Regions from separate parts of the Siminovitchia fortis genome, predicted to be linked through region 2. Evidence: riboswitches for the same ligand, from Rfam matches in the RefSeq annotation. Region 2 holds a riboswitch; the other holds the start of a gene.

Region 1 (7,672 bases), on a different contig from region 2:
TCGGAGACGCAAAAAAATGTCTTGAAAGGGCAAAGGAATTAATCAACTGGGACGAGGGCCAAAGAACGGAAAAAGAAGGGAAAATCAAAGCGAAAGGCATTAGCCTGTTTTGGAAAACATCGACAACTGCAACTAATGCCCAAGCCGGAGCCTTTTTAACTTTCGAAGCAGACGGCAGCGTCAACCTGAACTGTGCTGCCATAGAGCTTGGACAGGGAACGAAAACCATTTTGGCGCAGATTGCGGCGGAAGAACTGGGATTGGAAACAGATAAAATCCATGTAACGATGGAAGTGAACACCCAGTATGATCCGCACCAATGGAGAACCGTAGCGAGCAGTACGACATTTCTTGCGGGAAGGGCCGTACTGGCTGCCGCAAAAGATGCTAAAACAAAACTGAAAAGAACGGCATCCATTGTTCTCAAATGTTCGGAAGAAGATCTTGAAGTCGGCGGAGGGCGCGTTTATTTGAAGCCGAGTCCGGAATACGGAGTTGAGCTTAAAGACCTGGCGCTTGGCTATAAGTTCCCTAATGGCAATGCGATCGAAGGGCAAATCGTAGGTTATGGAAGATATATTCAGAGGCATTTGACCCCTATGGACAAAAATACCGGATTCGGCAAGCCTGGTCCGTGGTGGTCAATCGGCGCACAGGCTGTTGAAATAGAATTGCATCCGGAAGATTACTCTTATAAAATTTTAAAGGCTGTCACTGTATTGGACGGAGGTACTATCATTAACCCGGCGACAGCCGCCCAGCAAATGAGGGGCGGCATGTATTTGGGACTCAGTTTTGCCAGCAGTGAATCGTTTATTTTTGACGGAAATGGAATTGTACAAAATCCTCAATTGAGAACGTATCAAATGCTGCGCTTCGGTGAAGAGCCTGATGAATACCTTGTTGATTTCATAGAGACACCATCGGCTGATGGCCCTTTCGGGGCGCGGGGAATCGGGGAATATGGAGTCATAGGGATGCCTGCTGCGCTTGCGAACGCTCTTTCGGCTGCGGTCCAGACAAACCTGAACCGCTTGCCTCTCATTCCCGAGTTCATTTGGAAACAAAAGGAGACTTTGGAATGATTCCTTTTGATTTTGAATACTACCGCCCTGATAATGTGAATGATGCAGTGGGATTGATGCAATCATTGGGGGCAAAAAAGGCCTCCATATTTTGCGGAGGAACCGAGTTCATCACTTTTGCCAAGAACAACAACATTCAGGCGGAAGCAATCATTGATATTAAAGGGATACCTGAGTGCCATGAATTTATAGATGATGGGGAGCAAATTGTCCTGGGTGCTGCCCTTACGTTAAATGAAGTCATCGAGGCGGGCTGTTTTCCCCTTCTTGCCGAAACAATCAGACGGATCGCCAACCATACATCCAGAAACAAAATTACCATCGGCGGGCATTTGAACAGCCGTTTGATCTATCGGGAAGGCATGCTTCCGCTGTTGTTGTCGGAGGCAAAACTAAAAATCGCAGGCAGTGACCGAGAAAGACTGATTTCGTTGGGTTCATCCAATCGACTTCAGCTGGAACCCGGCGAAATGGTGACCCAAATCATAATTGACAAGAAGTACGCATCTCTTCCCTTCTTCCACTACAAGAAAACGAGATGTTCAAAAGTGGGATATCCACTCGTAACAATAGCGGCGGTTAAAGAGCAGGACAAAATTACAGTTGCTTTTTCGGGGATCTGTTCCAGTCCGTTCCGGTCAAAAGAAATGGAATCAGCATTAAACGATGACTCACTATCACCTTCTGCCCGGGTTGAGAAGTCACTTGAACATCTTCCTGCACCTGTTATTGAGGATTTTCAGGGTTCTGCCGAATATCGAAAGTTCATTTTAAAAAATGGTCTTTTTCTGATGATCAAGGATTTGGAGGCAGCGGCGAAATGATGCTTTCTCACGGAAAAGGAAAGTCGGTCGTACAGTTTCATGTTAACGGAGAAACACGGGAAGCGATCATCCGGTCCGGAGATACCCTCCTTCAGACTCTAAGGGGGCAGCTGGGGTTAAGCGGAGCGAAGCCCGCCTGCGGAAATGGTGATTGCGGTGCCTGCACTATTTTGATGGGTGGAAAGCCAGTACATTCCTGCCTTGTTTTATCAATTGAGGCTCTGAATAAATCCCTTTTGACGATTGAGGGGCTGAAAGATTCGCCTATCCAAAAGGCATTTGTTGAAAAATGGGCCATCCAATGCGGATATTGCACGCCTGGGTTCGTTTTAAATTGCCACGCTTTATTGCAGGCTCACCCGGATGCATCAGATGAGACGATTGAAGAATGGCTTGAATCAAACCTATGCAGGTGTACAGGATACGCCGAAATAAAGGAAGCGGTCAAGTCAGTCCTGGATGCGGAAAAAAAGAACCCTCGGCTTATGTGAAAGCCGGGGACATCTTCCTCTTAACCTTTCTTAAAGCTCTTGTCGCCGCTATTTAATGATTGAATCAGCTGCAAAGTTTGGGAAGCCTGTTCGATCTGCTGCTGGACCTGTTCCAGCTGTTGCTGCTGGGCGCTTGTCGAGTGTGTGACGGAGATCCCCTGCATTTGGCTCAATTGCTGCGTTGCCTGCTGAAGCTGCTGCTGCGCCTGCTGCAACGATTGAATATCAGTCACTGAAGCATTTTGCCGGATTATCATTTCTGCCTGCTGCATGGCTTGGATCGCCTGCTTTTTTTGTGACTGGAATTGCTGGTCCAGCTGCTGATCGTTTTTTTGGGCTTCCTGCTGATTTATTTTCTGTGCAAATGCTTGCAGTTCCGCCTGCTGTTTTTTTTGGTTACTGTTCATATCGGATTCCTCCCTGATAAAATTGCTTAGTCATTATTCTTCATACATCAGAAAGGTTTTATCCATATTTTCAACTGGGAAAAATTTTTTAATCAGATAAACAAGGATATGTACTTCAAGATTTCAAATATATCAAACTGCATATCTAGCCTTCCTTTCCTGCAATTACATCCCAATTTGTCGAGGTTACCGTTTCTCCCCTCCTTGTCAAGGTTGCCTGCCATTCTCTTAAAAGAAAAAAGATTGTGCTTGTATTTCAATTTTACTCATGATAAAATCACAATCGACACTATATTTGGTGACAAACATTTTACACAACACAATATATTGATAATTCACAAGACGAGGTGCCCATTGAGGGCTTAAAAGGGAATCCGGTGAAAATCCGGAACTGTCCCCGCAACTGTAAGTGCGAACGACCGGGAAAGAACCACTGTCCATAAACGGGAAGGTTCCCCAGTAGGATGATGCACAAGTCAGGAGACCTGCCTTTTCTTGTCCGAGTTTCAATTCTTCGGGGGTTGGGAAGATGAAACGATAGCGAAACTGTTTCCTTTTTTCCCTATCGTTTGTTCCGCTCTGTTCCCCGGAGTGGATTTTTTTATTGGAGAAAACAGGAGGTTTCTATTAAAAATGACAACAATCATCGTTAAAGAAGATGGAAACAGAAAAAAACCATTTGACAGAGATCGGCTGGACAAATTTCTTAAGAGAGTCACTTTGATAGATTCAATGGACTACCGCGATAAAATTTTTAGAAGTATTGAAGCAAAAACAGAGCTAAAAGCAGAGCATATTACAGACCTGCTCATTCAGTCCGCGCTGGAAAACGTTGATGAATTGAATACACAATGGTCTTTTGATGCAGCAAAAATATATTTGCACGATTTATACAGAAGGGCTGCCGAAAGCCGTTCCTATGATAAAAATAAGAAATACGGCGATTTTTACAGCCTTATAACAGCGTTGACGGAAAAAGGGATTTATTCCCCCTCCCTTTTGGAAAAATACAGCAAACATGAAATCGATCAATTGTCAAAGCTGATTGATCCGGAGCGTGATTACCTTTTTGATTATACAGGCCTACATACGCTGGCTACAAGATATTTGGCTGTTGACCATGAAAAGAACACATTCGAGCTGCCACAGGAAAGATGGCTCATCATTGCGATGCATCTCATGCAGGATGAAGCGGCAGATAAACGCTTGGAACATGTGGCGGAAAGCTACTGGGCGCTTTCAAATCTCTATATGACGGTTGCGACGCCGACACTTGCCAATGCCGGGCTCGCCCACGGGCAATTGTCGAGCTGCTTCATTGATACTGTGGATGATTCCCTGATCGGCATATACAACAGCAACACGGATGTTGCCAGACTATCCAAAGACGGAGGCGGAATCGGCGTCTACATGGGCAAAGTGAGAGCACGCGGCAGCTCCATCAAAGGGTTTAAAGGCGCTTCATCAGGCGTCGTTCCGTGGATCAAACAGTTGAACAACACGGCAGTCAGCGTAGACCAGCTTGGAAGACGCAAAGGTGCCATTGCTGTCTATCTTGACGTATGGCATGCCGATATCCTTTCCTTTCTCGACTTGAAGCTCAACAACGGAGACGAAAGGCAGCGGGCGCACGATATTTTTACAGGAGTCTGCCTGCCCGACCTGTTCATGGAGCAGGTTGAAAGACGCGGAGACTGGCATTTATTCGACCCTTATGAAGTGAAACAAGTGATGGGCTATTCTTTGGAAGACTTTTATGATGAAGAAAAAGGGGCAGGTTCTTTCAGGGAAAAATACGAAGAATGTGTCCAGTGTGAACAATTGACCAAAACAACGATTCCTGCCATCCAGATCATGATCCGAATCATGAAGTCCCAGTTGGAAACAGGTACTCCTTTCATGTTTTACAGGGATCAAGTGAACCGCATGAATCCAAACAAGCATGCCGGGATGGTGTATTCCAGCAATTTATGCACAGAAATCATGCAAAATATGTCCCCTACCATTCATTGTGAGGAAACGGTTGATGGGGATACAATCATTTCATATAAAAAAGCCGGTGACTTCGTCGTATGCAACCTCTCTTCCATCAACCTGGGAAAATCTGTTGATCCGAATGAGGACAACTTCGAGATTTTGGAGAGGCTGATTCCTATCCAGGTAAGAATGCTGGATAATGTCATCGACCTGAATACGATCGATGTCAAGCAGGCAGCCATTACTAATCAAAAATACCGCGCCATCGGCCTCGGAACCTTCGGCTGGCATCACCTGCTGGCCCTAAAGGGCATCGCCTGGGAATCCAAAGAGGCTGTTCAATTGGCGGACAGACTATATGAGAAAATTGCCCAATTGACCATCAAAGCAAGCGTGCAGCTGGCAAAAGAAAAAGGCGCTTACCCGCTGTTTGAAGGAAGCGACTGGCAGACAGGCCATTACTTTGAAGTGCGCGGCTACCTTGCGGATGACAACGAAAATGAGTGGAAAGAAATCATGGATGATGTAAAAGAACACGGCATAAGAAACGGGTACTTGATGGCAGTTGCTCCAAATTCAAGCACATCTGTCATAGCGGGCTCGACTGCCAGCATCGACCCCGTCTTCAAACCGTTTTACCATGAAGAAAAGAAAAATTATAAGCTCCCGGTTGTTGCACCGGACCTTGACCATCATACATACAATGTGTACAGGAAATCGGCATACATTGTGGATCAGCGCTGGTCCATCCAGCAAAATGCTGCGAGACAGCGACATATCGACCAGGCCGTCTCATTTAACTTTTACGTCCCGAATCATATTAAGGCGCAGGTCATGCTCGATTTGCATTTGCAGGCTTGGGATTCAGGGTTGAAAACAACATATTACGTGAGATCGACCGCATCGGATATAGAGGATTGTGTATGGTGCGAATCCTGATCTGCTATGCCAGCTTCAGCGGAAACACGAAAGAGACGGCCGAAATCATCGATGACATTTTTTCAACAAATGGGCATTCCACCCTTTTGCACCGGATCGGATCGGGACCCGCACCCGATCCTTCCCGCTTTGACGCCATGCTGGTCGGAACCTTTACTTGGGGAAAAGGGAAAACTCCGGAACTTGTAAAGGACTTTGTCTACGAAATCGGGTATAAACCGCCCAACGTTTATGTATTTGGAACAGGAGATACGCAATTCGGGGGCGATGCATTGTTTTGCCATGCTGCTGAAAAACTCGCGGCATTTTATCATTCATCATTTGAGCCTTTAAAAATTGAGCAAAGTCCCAGAGGCTCTCAGGAAAATACAGTAAAAAAATGGACGGAAGGAGTATTGAATCAATGCCTAAAACACTTGACAAAGTAGCCGTGTTGGAACCACTGAATCCTAATAAATCAACAGCACTGTTCGGGGGAAAGGCAAGCGGCATCTTGAATTGGAACGACCTTGCCTACCCTCATTTCTACAATCACAGGGAGCAGATCCGTGCATTATTCTGGCGTGCCAGCGAGGTGGATATGACCCAGGATATCAAGCAGTTTCCAACACTTCCGGAAATTGAACAGGATGCATTTTTAAAAATTATCGGATTGCTTGCGACACTTGATGGCCCGCAGACTGATATTGCAGCCAGAATCGGCCATTACTCAACCGACCCTTCCGTAAAATCAATCATGGCGACAATCGCCGACCAGGAGAGCGAGCACAACCACAGTTACGCATATGTCCTTTCTTCCGTCACTTCTTTTGACAGACAAAATGAATCATTTGAAACCGGAAGAAAAGATGAAGTGTTACTGAAAAGAAATGAAAGGATCATGCAAGTGTATAATGAGTTTGCATTGAACCCTTCCATTGAAAATGTTTTAAAGGCAATGGTCTACACCGCATTGCTTGAAGGATTATTCTTTTATTCAGGATTTGCTTTCTTCTATAACATGGCAAGGAATCAAAAAATGGTCGGAACATCCACGATGATTTCTTATATTAACCGCGACGAGCTTCAGCATGGCCGTTTTATCAGCGATCTGTTCCGTGCCACTCTGGCCGAAAATCCGGAATATAATTCGGCAGAATTTACGGATTGGGTATACGCCCAGTTCCGCCATTCGGTCGATCAGGAAATGTATTGGAGCCGCTATGTACTGGATGGAATTGATGGAATCGACCTCATTGAGATGGAGGGCTATATCAAGTACCGAGCAAATAAAATGCTTAGAATGCTGGGGTTGAGCGAAATTTATGAAGATTATGTTGATAATCCGATGAAATGGATCCGTGCCTATGTAGACAATTTTGATGATACGAAAACCGACTTTTTCGAACAAAAATCCCGCCAATACACCAAAACAAGCGATCTGAACGGATTTGATGAATTATAAACAAAAGCGCAATCGCCTGTTTATCGACGTACAGACTGGAGTGCTTACGACGAGATAAAGGATAAGGAAAGGCGGAGAGTGCCTGCTTATCGGCGCAAAGCTAGACGAGCGCTGAAGAAGGCGTAGTTTGCCTTCAGCAGCGATTGGCTTAATCCTTGCGCCGATGGCACTCGCAGCCAGACAACACGGCGACGAAGGCAGGCTCAGGACGCGACATCCTGTCGCTTCGCCTGCACTAGGACGTCCTGTCCGTCGGAGCCGATGTTGACTTATCGTAGGAAAGCTACTACTTGAGATGGCCTCGTGCAGCTTTGCGACGAGGTGAGCCAAACATCCTCGAATAAGCTACGCCGCAGGAGCACATTAAGCGCGAAGTCTGCTAGTCGATAGGCGCTGGAGCTAGACGCAGCATTTAGTAAAAAAAAGTTATTCACAGGTATGGAATTTTATAGTTTCTTCAACAAAAAAAGAACTGCTCTATAAAGGGCAGTTCTTTGCGTGAGTA
Region 2 (7,672 bases):
ATATGATGAGCGTTACGATTTCCTGGAAAAACTTAAATCCGGGATACAGCGGGCCGAGCGGCAGATGCGAACCAGGCACGAGCCCTTTCCAAATGAAATCGATTGCACCAAATTGCACAAGAATAAACCCATAGAAAAACATGACATGAATGATTCCGCTCTTTTTATCCTTGAGCAGCTTTTTCTGGCCAAAAACATATGTCCAAATATTTTTCAGGCGCGCTTTCACATCATTATCAAACTCTATTTTTTTCCCTAGTTTAATAAACTTGATGCGTGTTTTGACGACATAGACAAACAAAGAGACGCCGTATGCCGTTACAAGCAAAAACGCAATCCAATTCAACCACAGTAAAGCATGCATATGAAATGACCGCTCCCTTCCGAATTGTTAAGACTGCAAATGACTTTTCTGAAAGTTATTAACTCCATTATATAATGAATGAGCATTCAGTCAAGAAGAAAAATGAAAAAGCTGCCCCCGTTGAATTGACAATCAGGGGCAGCCCAAAGGAAATTAAACATATGGATTATATTTTTGGAGTTTGCATTGATGAAAGAATAATACGGGGCTATTGGCATTTTACTTAATTCCGATTAAATTTTTGAGGCGGTGAATATCCGATTCATTTGTCCAAGTCCGTTTTTCCAAAAGCTCAACCTTTGCCGCAAACTCGTCCTGTTTTGACTCGAATGAATCCAATCTTTTATTCACGCCGTCAAACCTTTTGAATGTTTCAAGCTTGAAACCATCCAAATCAGCCTTTATTTCCTGCTGACCATGGATTAATGCCCCCAGCAATTCACTGTGTTCACCAAGCTTCTTGCTGTGTTCATCCAGCTTCCTGCCTTGTTCATCGAGCTTGCGGCTGTGTTCGTCCAGCTTCCTGCCTTGTTCGTCCAGCTTGCGGCTGTGTTCATCCAGCTTCCTGCCTTGTTCGTCCAGCTTCCTGCCTTGTTCGTCCAGCTTCCTGCCTTGTTCGTCGAATTTACGGCTGTGTTCATCCAGTTTCTTACTGTGATCGCCAAGGATTTCCAAAATCAAATCCAGCTTCGCATTAATTTCCAACGCTTCCCCCCTCCTTTCTTCACTTTATTCTACCATAGACAATCGATAAACAATCGACATTAATTCGACAAACCCGATTTCATGCTGCTGAACAATTTTTCCGAGCAATCGAGCAGTCCTCTTCGGATAGCTTGCCCAAGCTCGGAAGAAGGCCTTGCCGATGGTAAAATTGCTCCTTTTTGCGTTGCAGCCACCACGATGCCATCATCCGTTTCCTTTGGACGGACCTTATTTTTTAAAGCGGTTTGCTTTCCTTCCAAAGCAGCAGCCAACGCTTCAATCAACGCATTTTCGCTGACATGCCCATTGATAAAAAGCCAAGTATGGAAAAAACCCAGACGCCGGTCTGCAGTCAATACAAATAATAGGGAAAATCCACCTTCGTGGTTTACACTGTAATTTGTGTAAAGTTGATCATCATCAATCTGCATTTCAACAGTTTTCTCGCCATTGTCTATTGATGGCCTGCCTGTGCTGATAATGAACTTTTCCTTCCAGCCCAGACCGGAGCCGCCTGAAGCAGACGCTATTGTTTTTAAAGGAGTAGGCGAATTAAACAAAACACTTTCATCATTCCTGGATAAATATTTTTCATCCAAGATTGTCTTGTCATCTTTCCCTGACTCAGGAATAAGCACCATATTCGGCTTCGGGACCTCCGGATGCGGATGATTTTCCAGTGCTGTCCTGTAAATCCGCTGTATCAACGTTTCATTTAGAACTTCTTCAGGTGAACCAATGCAAACGACTTCACCTTCATTTAAAAGAAGCAGGCGGTCGCAATAAAGACCGGCCAGGTTAAGATCATGAAAAACCGTGACAACTGTAAGTCCTCTCTGCCTGGTCCAGCGCCTTAACCGATCAAGCAATCCTTTTTGGTGGGAAAGGTCCAAGTGATTTGTCGGTTCATCAAGAAGAAGGATGTCCGGCTCCTGGGCAAGCGCCTGGGCCAGGAAAGCCCTTTGCCGCTCACCCCCGGACAGCTCTTGCAATGACACATCCTGAAATTCCTTCATTTTTGTCAATGCCATCACTTCCTGGACAACCGCCTCATCTTTTGGGCTCCATGTATGAAACAGTCCCCTCTGGTGGGCATACCTTCCGAGTTCAACCGTTTCCTTTACAGTGAACGGAAACATTTCGCTTGTGAGCTGCGGCAATACAGCCATCAGCTTTGCAAGATTTTTGGAAGAATATTGTTGGAGGGGGCGGCCATCGAGCGTTATTTCTCCATCTTTATATGAAAGGAGTCTGCTCACCATTTTAAGCAGCGTCGACTTGCCGCTTCCATTCGGCCCAAGGATTCCGAACATTTCCCCCCGGCTGACAGCAAAGGTTATATTTTTCAATATGTTTGCATCAGAATAACCGCCGGAGAGATTTTTCACTTGAAGCATGTCATCCACTTCTTTCCATTCGTCTTCTCAACAAAATAAAAGCAAATACCGGGGCCCCTATCAGTGCAGTGATGACACCGATAGGCAGCTCTGCCGGTTCAATGACAATCCTTGCGGCCAAATCGGCTAAAATAAGGAAACCTGCACCGATCAACATGGAGAGCGGCAAAAGATGCTTATGGTCCGGTCCCCATAATATTCTTGTCAAATGCGGGATGACAAGGCCTACAAATCCGATCGTTCCCGAAACAGCGACAGCTGCTCCGGTTATCATGGAACTCGATGCCAATACAGCAAATTTCCTGGCGGGCACATTGACACCAAGATACTGTGCCCTCTCTTCACCAAAGGCAATCGCATTCAGCTCTCGCGAATTCAGTAATAGAACAAGGCTCCCTATAACCAGGAACGGCAAAATAATCTGCACATAGCTCCATCCTCTCATGGAGACACTTCCCAGCAGCCAGCCGATGATTTGGCGAAGTTCCTCTCCCGAGAGGGCAATCATCAAGGAAATGAGCGCTCCCAGAAATGAACTGAAAATGATTCCTGTTAAGATGATTGTCTCCACTTTCATGGATCTGTCGATGCTTCTGGCAAAAAAAAGGACAATAATGATCGTGATAAATGCAAAAACGATACTGAGAAGCGGCAGTGTATATATTCCCGCCAACGGTAAGGAGATTTGGTAAAACAAAGTGACAACCGCACCGACAGACGCACCGGATGAAACACCCAGCGTATAAGGGTCGGCAAGCGGGTTACGGAGCAGTCCCTGAAAGGCCGCCCCCGCAATCGCAAGCGAGGCACCGACAAGACCTGCAAGCACAACGCGGGGCAGGCGGACTTTCATGACTATATTGGCAAACATCGGATCTACCTGCTTTTCGTTTAAAAAAGGCAGGGCCTTGCCTGCGATGATGCTGACGATATCTTCTACCGGAACTCTTACAGAACCTATTGATATTGCCGCAAGAATGGCGGCAACCATAAAAATGATTGCCGCTGAGTATGCTACGAGTGGATTACTCCCCGAAAACTTCCGGGTAAACAGCTTTTGCAAGCGCCTCTACTCCTTCAGCGATCCGCGGGCCTGGACGGCTTGTAAGAGCCTCGTCTATCAAGTGAACCTGCTTGTCTTTGACAGCTGCGATGTCCTGCCAGCCTTTACGGTCAAGCACTTGATCCACCGGATTTTCCACATAGTTATAGTTGACAATGATGACCTCAGGATTCATTTCAATGATGGCTTCCTCGTTCATCATAGGCCAGCCTTCCTCTTGAACCGCATTTTTTGCGTTGATTGTCCCAAGCATTTGATCCATAAATGTGTTTTTCCCCACAGCATAAATTTCAGGGGCCGGCGATATTTCTACGAATACAGATTTCTGGTCTTCTTCCTTGATATCGGCCGCTTTCTTTTCGATTTCGTCAAGCTTGGCTTTCAGGTCTTCGTTCACATCAGACGCTTCGTCCGTATGCCCTGTCGCTTTTCCGATAAATTCAATGGTTTCGTACACCTCATCGAAGCTTTGGGCATCTTTGACGACAAGAACCGGTATACCGCTGTCTTCCAGCTGTTTTAACCCTGAGTCCCACCTGTCGCCCGCCGATCCGTGGGAAAGAACAAGATCAGGTTCCAAAGCAATGATCTTTTCTATGTTTAATTCCATGCCTGCCACTTGCTCCTTATCCTTTACTTCCTCAGGATAATTATCATTTTCGTTGACAGCCACTACTTCGTTCCCTGCACCGATGGCATAAAGGATTTCTGTATTGCTCGGAATGAGCGAAACAATTTTTTCCGGCTTCTCTTCAATCGTTACTTCTTTATCTGCCGCATCCTTCAGCGTTACCGGAAAGCTGTCTTCTGAAGCCTGTTCAGTTTTAGGTTCCGTATTTTGCTTCCCTTCTCCTGCATCTCCCTGATTGCCGCAGGCTGCCAGAAACCCTATCAGCATTAATGCCATTAACCATGAATAAATCTTTTTCATCCTGTAAATCCTCCTTATAAAAATAAAAAAACATCCCCAGTGCGCAGGAGATGAGTATGTATAAAGGCATGAATAGGCAAACAGGCATCGCCGCCTGTTTGTCACCTCTCCCATCCGCGCAGGTTTTTGGTGTTTGAATCCGGCAGGTCTCCTGGCTCATGTTCATCGCATTCTACCCCTTCCCATGCATATGCGCACAGTGGTCTATGGCAGGACGCTCCCATTTACAGTGGCGGGACCGCGTTGGAATTTCACCAACTTCCCTTTTTCAGCTTTCATTGCCGTTTTTTAAAAGCGGGCATGAAAAGCAACCGAATCCAAAAATATACTATTTTTTTGCATCAACAGTAATTATACACGATTTATTCTGTTTTCACAGCTTTTTCAAAAAGAATTTGGGAATACTAATCAGGATTCATTTCTGTTTTGAGGAGGGAATTCCAATTGAAGTGGCTGACTGGGTCCATCATTTTAATCACCGCATTACTTTTTGCCGCTTCCGCGGATTTTTTTCTCGGCAGATATGTTCATGGAAAAAAAATGAGGCCTTGCAGCTACCCTGTCAGAAATGGCCGGATTCAATTGATAACGAGCGGCCCGGAACTTTTTTCCAATTACTTTGATGATCTCTATAAGGCTGAAACAAGTATCCATGTGCTCTTTTATATTGTTAAAAACGACCGATTCGGCCAACTGTTTTTTGAAATATTGATCGACCAAGCCCGCAAAGGGATCAAGGTGCGCCTGCTGCTTGACTGGTTTGGAAGCAGAACGGTTTCAAAAAGCCTTCTTAAAAAGGCTCGCTCTGCCGGAGTTGAAGTCGTTTTTTGCCACCGTCCCCGTTTTCCCTTTGCCTTTTTTTCCCTTCAACAACGAAATCATCGAAAAGTCACGATCATTGATGGAAAAATCGGTTACGTAGGCGGGTTTAATGTGGGAAAGGAATATATTGATCTGGATCCCGTCCTTTCACCATGGCGGGATTATCATCTACGGATCGAAGGCGAAGGTATTGCCGATCTGCAGACAGAGTTCCTGCTGGACTGGGAGAGGGCAGCAGGTACCAGCCATTTGAAGGACAGTTCCCTTTATCCTCATTTGGAGAAAGGGCCGATGCCCTACCGTTTTTTTCCGACACAGGGAGTGGATGCAGAAGAGGAAATCCTGCAGTTGATTGATCAAGCGGAGGAAAATATTTTTGTCGGTACACCTTACTTCATCCCTCCCGAAAAATTAGTTTCCGGGCTTGTGCAGGCGATCCAAAGAGGCGTTGCCGTAACAGTTCTAGTCCCTGATAAATCGGACCATCCGATTGTAAAGGAGGCTTCTCTCCACTATTTGCGGAAGATCCTGGCAGCCGGAGGGGATGTCTATCAATATGAAGCCGGCTTTTTCCATGCAAAAGTCATCTTGATAGACGGAACGTTCTGTGACATCGGAACAGCCAACTTCGATTGCAGAAGCTTCAGGCTTAACTACGAAATCAATTGTTTTATCTACGACCAAAAGTTTATTGAAGAAACTGAAAGAATCGTTCAGGAAGATATAAGCCGTTCCAGCCGGTTATCCCCTGAAGACCTGGCTGATCCCCCCTTATCCGTACGCTCGAAAGAATGGGCAGGCATGCTCTTTAAATATTTTTTATAAAATGAACAGGAGCGCCATTCGGCGCTCCTGTCATGTGAAATATTACATTTTTTCCGGTGCAGACACGCCCACCAATGTCAATGCGTTTTTCAATGTGATTTGGGCCGCATTTACGAGGGCGAGGCGGGCTTTCGTTTCGTCAAGCTGTTCTTCATTCAACACTTTTTCAGCATTATAATAGCTGTGAAAAACGGACGCCAATTCAAAAATGTAATTGGTGATCCGATGGGGAATCCGTTTATCAGCCGCCTCCGCAATGACTTGAGGGAATTCACCGAGTTTCTTCAAGAGATCAATCGCTTTTTCGCTGGAAAGGGATGAAAAGTCGGTGCCTGCATCAAAGGAAATTCCCTTTTCTTCTGCGGAACGCAAAATGCTGCAAATCCGCGCATGGGCATACTGGGCGTAGTAGACGGGATTGTCATTTGATTCGGCAACAGCCAGATCAAGATCAAAATCCATATGCGTGTCACCGCTTCTCATGGCAAAGAAGTAGCGCACCGCATCAAGTCCGACCATTTCAATCAAGTCTGTCATTGTCACCGCTTTTCCCGACCTTTTGCTCATCTTGACCCTTTCCCCGTCTTTATACAGGTTAACCAGCTGAATGATCTCCACTTCAAGCATGTCAGGATCAAAGCCGAGCGCCTCGATTGCCGCCTTCATTCTGGGGATATAACCATGGTGGTCAGCGCCCCAAATATTGATGAGTTTATCAAAACCGCGGTTGATTTTGTCGAGGTGGTAAGCAATGTCCGGTGTAATATATGTGTAGCTGCCATCATTCTTAATCAACACACGATCTTTGTCGTCGCCAAAATCGGTCGAACGGAACCATGTTGCCCCTTCCTTTTCGTAAAGGTGGCCTTTTTCCTGAAGCAATTCAAGTGTTTCATCAATCTTTCCGCTTTCGTAAAGGGATGTTTCCGAATACCATACATCAAAAGCTACACGGAACTGCTTCAGGACATTTTTCAACTTATCCAATTCAAAGTCCAGCCCGTAGCGGCGGAAGAAAGCGATACGGTCTTTCTCATTTTCATGGACAAATTTATCGCCGTGTTCCTCGGCAAGTTTTTTTCCGATCCCAATGATATCCTCGCCGTGATAGCCGTCTTCGGGCATCGGCTTGTCGATGCCGAGCGCTTGGAAGTACCGGGCTTCAACAGACAGGGCAAGATTGTTGATTTGGTTTCCGGCATCATTAATATAATATTCCCTGGAAACCGCATAGCCCGCTTTATCGAGAATATTGCAAAGTGAATCGCCTACCGCGGCCCCGCGCGCATGTCCAAGATGAAGGTCCCCTGTCGGATTGGCGGAGACGAATTCCACTTGAATCTTTTCACCTTTCCCTGCATCGGAGCGGCCGTATTCATCGCCAGCTTCCAAAATCGCCGGAACAAGTCCGGTCAAATAGCTGTTGTCCATATAAAAATTAATAAATCCAGGCCCTGCAATATCAACTTTTTCAATGGATGCTTCCGATACATCAAGGTGTGCTTTGATCTCTTCAGCAATTGTCCTCGGAGATTTTTTCGCTATGCGGGCCAACTGCATGGCCA

The links. Region 2 has a riboswitch for cobalamin ahead of FS666_RS01740 (ABC transporter substrate-binding protein). Riboswitches for the same ligand answer to the same signal wherever they lie in the genome.
Region 1: another riboswitch for cobalamin. It lies ahead of FS666_RS11315 (ribonucleoside-diphosphate reductase subunit alpha); the one in region 2 lies ahead of FS666_RS01740 (ABC transporter substrate-binding protein).

What each region holds. Positions count from the first base shown of each region.
Region 1 is NZ_VEKZ01000032.1:1,358-9,029, forward strand. Features, by position in the region: gene FS666_RS11295 (xanthine dehydrogenase family protein molybdopterin-binding subunit) at 1-1,085, shown strand, start outside; gene FS666_RS11300 (FAD binding domain-containing protein) at 1,082-1,909, shown strand; gene FS666_RS11305 ((2Fe-2S)-binding protein) at 1,906-2,400, shown strand; gene FS666_RS11310 (hypothetical protein) at 2,421-2,807, opposite strand; cobalamin riboswitch at 3,136-3,314, shown strand; gene FS666_RS11315 (ribonucleoside-diphosphate reductase subunit alpha) at 3,441-5,723, shown strand; gene FS666_RS11320 (flavodoxin) at 5,708-6,151, shown strand; gene FS666_RS11325 (ribonucleotide-diphosphate reductase subunit beta) at 6,127-7,167, shown strand.
Region 2 is NZ_VEKZ01000003.1:9,056-16,727, reverse strand. Features, by position in the region: gene FS666_RS01760 ((Fe-S)-binding protein) at 1-364, opposite strand, end outside; gene FS666_RS01755 (hypothetical protein) at 584-1,069, opposite strand; gene FS666_RS01750 (ABC transporter ATP-binding protein) at 1,129-2,466, opposite strand; gene FS666_RS01745 (FecCD family ABC transporter permease) at 2,468-3,529, opposite strand; gene FS666_RS01740 (ABC transporter substrate-binding protein) at 3,492-4,460, opposite strand; cobalamin riboswitch at 4,585-4,791, opposite strand; gene cls (cardiolipin synthase) at 4,905-6,107, shown strand; gene argS (arginine--tRNA ligase) at 6,150-7,672, opposite strand, start outside.